2 linked regions of the Myxosarcina sp. GI1 genome follow. The protein of the gene in region 1 interacts with the protein of each later gene in a pairwise test. Links are inferred from orthologs where the notes say so. Each region holds a gene or a part of one and is shown in the gene's direction. Other genes may lie near its edges. The genes, in order: bioB and KV40_RS02945.

Region 1 (3,308 bases):
AAAAATTAATTTCAATTTACTATAGTTGTATTTGTAAATCTCTAATTAAAATTTGTCGCTGCGCTTCGTTATTTTCGCGATCGCGATCGACGTTATTTTTTAAAGCGACTACAGCCTTGGTCAATAGTTTGAGTTCTTTTTGTGTACATATTATACCAAATTACCTACTCTATCTTTCTTCGCTGACATTAATAAGCTGACATTAATAAATAGGAATAAAAACTACAGCAATCCAAGATCTTGTAAACAGAGTCGAGTAACTTCTATCCTGGCTGCGGGGTCGATTTCCGATTTCATATCTAGATTAGTAGCAAAGAAATAAACGTTATCATCTTGTTCTAAGTAACCTACATACCAACCTACGTTACTTGCCCATCCCGTTTTGCCTCGAAGTGTGTAATTAGGTGTTTGTTCGACAATTGCAATATCTTTAACTATATCTATAGTCCTCTGAGAAAAAGGCAAATTATTTTGATATAGACGACGCAGAAAATCAATTTGCTGCTTGGGAGTAATTCGTAATTCTCCCTCTAGCCAAAAGCGATCGATATCTTCTGGGCTACCAATATTTTGATTGCCGTATTCTATTTGATTGACAAAATTCTGCATTCTTTGATGTCCGATTTTACGTGCTAGCACTTGATAAAACCAGACAGCAGAATATTGAAAAGCCAAACGAATATTTAAATCTTGATTCCATTCTTCTATAAAGGAACCATTAAAACCTCTTTCTATGCCATCCCAAGTAAGAACAGCCACATCGTCTTTTATTACTCCCGTTTCTAAGGCAATTAAAGAATTGGGAATTTTGTAGGTAGATGCAGGTAGAAAAGCAGAATTGTTGCGGTTGGGGTTGTGTTCGTAGACAAAATCGCCATTAAGGTCATAAATAATAATCGAACCATCAATCCCTAATTGCTGGAAATGTCGCCTAAAATTAACCATTTGTTGCAGTTCGGGTTCTTGAGAATAAACTCGATGTTCTGTTACCAACCAACTGCCTAATATAGCCAAGATTGCCAATAATAAAAGACTCAACAGTTTTTTCATAGTTACTCCTCCAATTGAAATAATCTATAAATTTATTTGGGTATTTTGACAAGCTTATCTATTGTGTAGAACAATAAATATTTGTCCTCTGCAACAGATTAACGCGATCGCCATGACTCAACTATCATTTAATGCCATAGCAGCAACTTCTCTCGCTGGCGAATTAATCGATCGCGCCACTGCCAAGGCTATTTTACAGGCACCCGATACGGTGTTGTTAGAACAGTTAGCTGCCGCTTATCAGGTTCGGCATCATTATTGGGGCGATCGCGTCAGACTGCATTTCTTACTTAATGCTCAAAGTGGCTTGTGTCAGGAAGACTGCAACTATTGTTCTCAGTCAAAAATTTCTGGTGCCGAGATTGATAAATATCCTTTACTAGCTAAAGAAAAAATCGTCAAAGCCGCAGATCGCGCAGCCGAACTAAAAGCGGGAACGTTTTGTATGGCGATTTCGGGGCGATCGCCTTCTGAAACGGTATTTGCTAATGTATTAGAGGCATTTAAAGCCGTTAAAGCCAAACATGATTTAAAAATTTGTGCCTGTTTGGGACTATTGAGCGAGTCACAAACGCAGCGTTTGGCAGCAGTAGGAGTAGATCGAGTCAACCATAACCTCAACACCTCCGAAAATCATCACGATAATATTTGCAGCACTCATACCTATCGCGATCGCGTCGCCACGATTAAAAACGTGCAAGCCGCAGGTATTACTACCTGTTCTGGCGGTATTGTCGGCATGAACGAAGCTGACGACGATATTATAGATTTGGCGTATGCCCTCAGAGAGTTAAACGTCACCAGTGTACCGATCAATTTCTTAATTCCCATTGCAGGAACTCCCCTAGCCGATGTCAACCAATTAAATCCCCGTCGCTGTTTGCGAATTTTATGCCTGTTCCGCTTTATTCTGCCCTCTCAGGAAATTAGAATTGCTGGGGGTAGAGAAGTTCACTTGCGATCGCTCCAGCCTTTAGGACTGTATCCAGCCAACTCTATTTTTGTCGGTGACTATCTAACCACCGCAGGACAAGCAGCACGCGCAGACCTAGAAATGATTCACGATGCGGGATTTGTCTTAGAAGCACCAGATGGATCTGTTTTAGAAGAGTATGTTTCGGTAGCAGGTTAAATATTTTTTTAGCGATCGCTAGCTAAAAAACATGGTAATAGGGTGGCTTCAATGTCAGAAAATAAGTATGTCTTTACCGATACTCAACTTAACTCCGAACTAGAACGGCTCAGGTTGCTAGAGAAAGTTTGCGATCCTCTTAGTAAGCGTCTAATTTTAGCTACAGGTATTACAACAGGTTGGCAGTGCTTGGAAGTAGGTGCGGGTGCGGGATCGATAGTTAGATCGATGTCAGAAATTGTTGGCTCGTCTGGTAGAGTTATTGCCGTAGATATCGACACTCGCTTTATAGAAGATATATCACTACCTAATGTAGAAATTATTAGAGATGATATTCGCAATCCAAATTTATCTTTAACTAAAAATTCATTCGATCTAATTCATGTCCGCAACGTTTTAATTCACCTCGCAGATTTTCGGGTAGCTTTATCGAGAATATTAAATTTACTAAAACCTGGAGGTTGGTTAGTAGTTGAAGAACCAGATTTTTCCGCTACCAGAGCGATTTACGGTAATAAGCAAGACTGTCAGGCTGTAGATAGGGTGAATCAAGCTATTCGTCAAATGTTTAGCGATCGCGACTTAAATTATTCTCTAGGTGTTCTATTACCTTCTATGTTTCAGCAACTCGGCTTGCAGATACATACAGTAGAAAATGACGTTCCTATAGTCAATGGTGGTTCTAACGTAGCAACAATGATGAACATGTCGGCAACGCAATTGAGAGAAAAATATCTTGCTACTGGCAAAGCTAGCGAAGAAGATATAAAAAACTATTGTCAATTTGCAGAAGATTCTAGTTTTTGGGCTATTTATGTTGCTACTGTAGGTGTTGTCGGTCAACACTAATTATTTTTTGTAAGTCCAATCGAATTTTACTAATTCTTCTACTACTTCCATACCTTCGGCAACTATGAAGAATAGTATGCGCTTAATACTAGTACTTGTTTCAGCTTCTATACAGTAAACTATGTCTTCTGGATATAAAGCTATTTGCTTGGAAATGTTTGCAATCTCACTTTCATTTGCCACTCTAAATATTGGATAACTAAAATCAGTAGGTAGGGAAATATAACTTACTTCAAAAAAAGTTACTTTGACTTGGTAATAATAAGCAAAATCAAAA
Region 2 (3,145 bases), on another replicon or contig:
GCCAGGTTGTTTTAGTCAAAATAATCTGTTCTGTATTGCGCGGGAGTTGATAAAAATCTGCTCCGTAAAAACTGGCAAAAGCTTCGAGTTTATCGAGGGAATTAGCACTTTCAAAAGCTGCTGTGTATAGTTCCATAGCATGGAGAGCCGAATAACAACCCGCGCAACCACAGGAACTTTCTTTGCTATTGCGGGGATGGGGCGCGCTATCAGTACCTAGAAAAAATTTGGGATTGCCAGATGTTGCTGCTTGCAAAAGTGCCAAGCGATGCTGTTCTCGTTTCAAAATTGGTAAGCAATAAAAATGGGGCTGAATGCCACCTTGGAATATAGCATTACGGCTAAACAATAGATGTTGTGGTGTAATCGTGGCAGCGATCTTGTTAGTTGCCAGGACAAACTGCACGGCATCGGCAGTGGTAATGTGTTCGAGTACCACCCGCAGTTTGGGAAATCGCTTCTTGAGGGGAATTAAATGTTTCTCGATAAACACCTTCTCGCGGTCAAATATATCAACATCTCCATCGGTCACTTCCCCGTGAAGTAATAAAGGTATGTCTACCTGTTCCATCATTTCAAAGACGCGATCGCACTTACTAATGTCCGTCACACCGAAATCTGAATTGGTGGTTGCACCCGCAGGATAGTATTTTATCGCTTTGACAAACTGAGATGCCTTAGCTGCGATAATTTCTTCGGGGCTGGTATTGTCGGTGAGGTAGAGGGTCATCAGTGGCTCAAACTGTTTGCCAGTGCGAATTGCTGCTTTTATGCGCTCGCGATAGTCAGCAGCATCAGCTACTGTGCGTATCGGAGGCTTTAGATTCGGCATGATGATGGCGCGTGCAAACTGACGTACTGTATGGGGCAGGACTGCTTTGAGTGCTTCGCCGTCTCGTAGATGCAGATGCCAGTCGTCGGGTCTAGTAAGAGTAAGATTTTGCATTTTTCTATGATAAAACACCTAAAGGAAGTATTATGAGGCTTTAGCCATTAATATCTATAGTTGACAACGGCGAGCGCTATGTGCCAATTACTGGGAATGAACTGCAATGTCCCTACGGATATTTGCTTTTCTTTTGAAGGATTTTCTGCACGAGGAGGAAAAACTGACGACCATCGTGATGGTTGGGGTATTGCTTTCTTTGAAGGCAAAGGATGTCGGCTTTTTATCGATGCCAAACCCTCAATTAGTTCTCCAATCGCCGAAGTGGTAAGACACTACCCCATCCACTCTACCCATGTAATTGCCCATATTCGCAAAGCCACGCAAGGGGAAATTGCTCTGGAAAACTGCCACCCCTTTCGTCGGGAACTGTGGGGAAAGTATTGGGTATTTGCTCACAATGGAGATTTACCAGATTTTCACCCTCAATGTTTGGGGTTTTATCATGCTGTGGGGAAAACCGATAGTGAAAGAGCGTTTTGCTTAATACTAGAAACGTTAAGACAACGCTTTCCGTCAGGTCAGCCAAATCTAAAAGAACTATATTTAGCTCTACAGGAAATCACCGATCTAATTTCTACTTATGGTATTTTTAATTACTTACTATCTGAAGGAGAGCATTTTTTTGCTCACTGCTCAACCAAGCTTAGTTATATTGTACGGCAAGCACCGTTTGCTGCGGCACACTTAATTGACCAAGATGTAACTGTAGATTTCCAAGAATTGACTACTCCAAGCGATCGCGTTGCTGTTATCGCGACTACTCCCCTCACCGATAATGAAGTTTGGACGCAAATCCAATTCGGAGAACTGCTAGTATTTCAAGACGGTTTGCCCTTAAAATTTACATAGATAAGATCGAATATGGTATCGGAAAAAGATAAAATTCTGGTTGCAGGTGCTACGGGTGGTGTCGGACAGCTGGTAGTAGCAAAACTACTAACCAAAAACCTTCAGGTTCGAGCTTTGACTAGAACTAAAGCCAAAGCAGCATCAATGTTTGACAATAGAGTTGAGGCTGTAGAGGGAGATATTCGTTATCCCAATACTCTAGCTGAAGCTGTACGGGATATAAATTATATTATTTGCTGTACGGGAACTACTGCTTTTCCTTCTCTGCGTTGGGATTTTACCAATTTCTTTCAACCCTCTAATACTCCTGAAGCAGTAGATAGTAAAGGAGTAAAGAATCTAGTTGCTGCTGCACCGCCAGATTTAAAAAGATTAGTATTTGTCTCTTCGGCAGGGGTATTACGAAAAGATGAACTGCCCTACAATATTCTCAATGCCTTCGGGGTACTTGATGCTAAGTTGGCAGGAGAAAAAGCGATTGTCACTTCTGGTATTCCCTATACAATTATCAGACCAGCTAGATTAATTGATGGTCCTTATACTTCCTATGATTTAATTACACTGCTTCGGGCTAAAACCGATGGTAAGAAAGGAGTAAAAATAGAATCAGGAGATTGCTTTGGCGGCGAAACCAGTCGTATCGACGTAGCTAATGCTTGCGTAGAATCATTATTTTCTGACAGTACGATCGATAAAGATTTTTCAATTGTCAACGATGGGGAAAGACCTAAAAATATTGATTGGTTGCAACTTTTCTCGCGATTGTAAGTATTAATTTTTTAGTGCGATATTCTTAAATAAATTCAACCTCTACTCCCTGCGCCGTTTGCTCAATTAAATAATCTACTACAGCAGTAAAATTGTTTGCTTGTTGATATACTTCATATTGCCGTCGAGCGCCATTACCTCGTTCTAAAGTACGCTGCACTAACGAGGACAAGGTCAGCCAATCTCCTAATTGTTCTAATGCAGGACGCAGGTAGTTTAGAAAACTAGTGGTTAATTCTACACCAGAAACCGAACGCGATCTTCCAACCTCAATTAAATTTCCGCTCAAACCGTAACGTGCTGCTTGCCAACGAGCTATTTGCAATAATTGATATTTTGGGGGGACAAAAGCAATGCCCTGTTTAATTTCGTTGTAGCAAGTCCGTACGAGTCCTCTAACTAATCCAGCCTGCATCAAAGCTTCGTCAATTGTCAAACAAACGTCGGCAACGCGAAACTCAATCGTGGGAAACGTTTCTGACAGACGCACATCCCAGTAAATTTTAGTGGGATCGTCGATCGCACTTGCCGTAATGATTTCTGCGATCGTCGCTTGATAGTCTTCGTAATCCTTAAAAA

The links.
Region 2: the proteins of bioB (region 1) and KV40_RS02945 interact in binary tests that used the Escherichia coli proteins (3 or more experiments, as listed by UniProt). The link is inferred for Myxosarcina sp. GI1 from one-to-one orthologs.

What each region holds. Positions count from the first base shown.
Region 1 is NZ_JRFE01000025.1:96,784-100,091, reverse strand. Bases 198-3,172 are described here. They hold bioB (biotin synthase BioB), read left to right. Parts: upstream 198-1,162; coding sequence 1,163-2,182; downstream 2,183-3,172. Other genes in these bases: KV40_RS19965 (hypothetical protein), read right to left, coding at 3,032-3,172; KV40_RS19970 (methyltransferase domain-containing protein), read left to right, coding at 2,234-3,031; blaOXA (class D beta-lactamase), read right to left, coding at 223-1,050. Also shown: more of KV40_RS19965, read right to left, coding at 3,173-3,308. UniProt on the Escherichia coli protein: Catalyzes the conversion of dethiobiotin (DTB) to biotin by the insertion of a sulfur atom into dethiobiotin via a radical-based mechanism.
Region 2 is NZ_JRFE01000006.1:238,013-241,157, reverse strand. The notes cover bases 100-2,911. They hold KV40_RS02945 (class II glutamine amidotransferase), read left to right. Parts: upstream 100-1,024; coding sequence 1,025-1,798; downstream 1,799-2,911. Other genes in these bases: KV40_RS02935 (carboxylate-amine ligase), read right to left, coding at 2,592-2,911; KV40_RS02940 (SDR family oxidoreductase), read left to right, coding at 1,811-2,566; pyrC (dihydroorotase), read right to left, coding at 100-946. Also shown: more of pyrC, read right to left, coding at 1-99; more of KV40_RS02935, read right to left, coding at 2,912-3,145.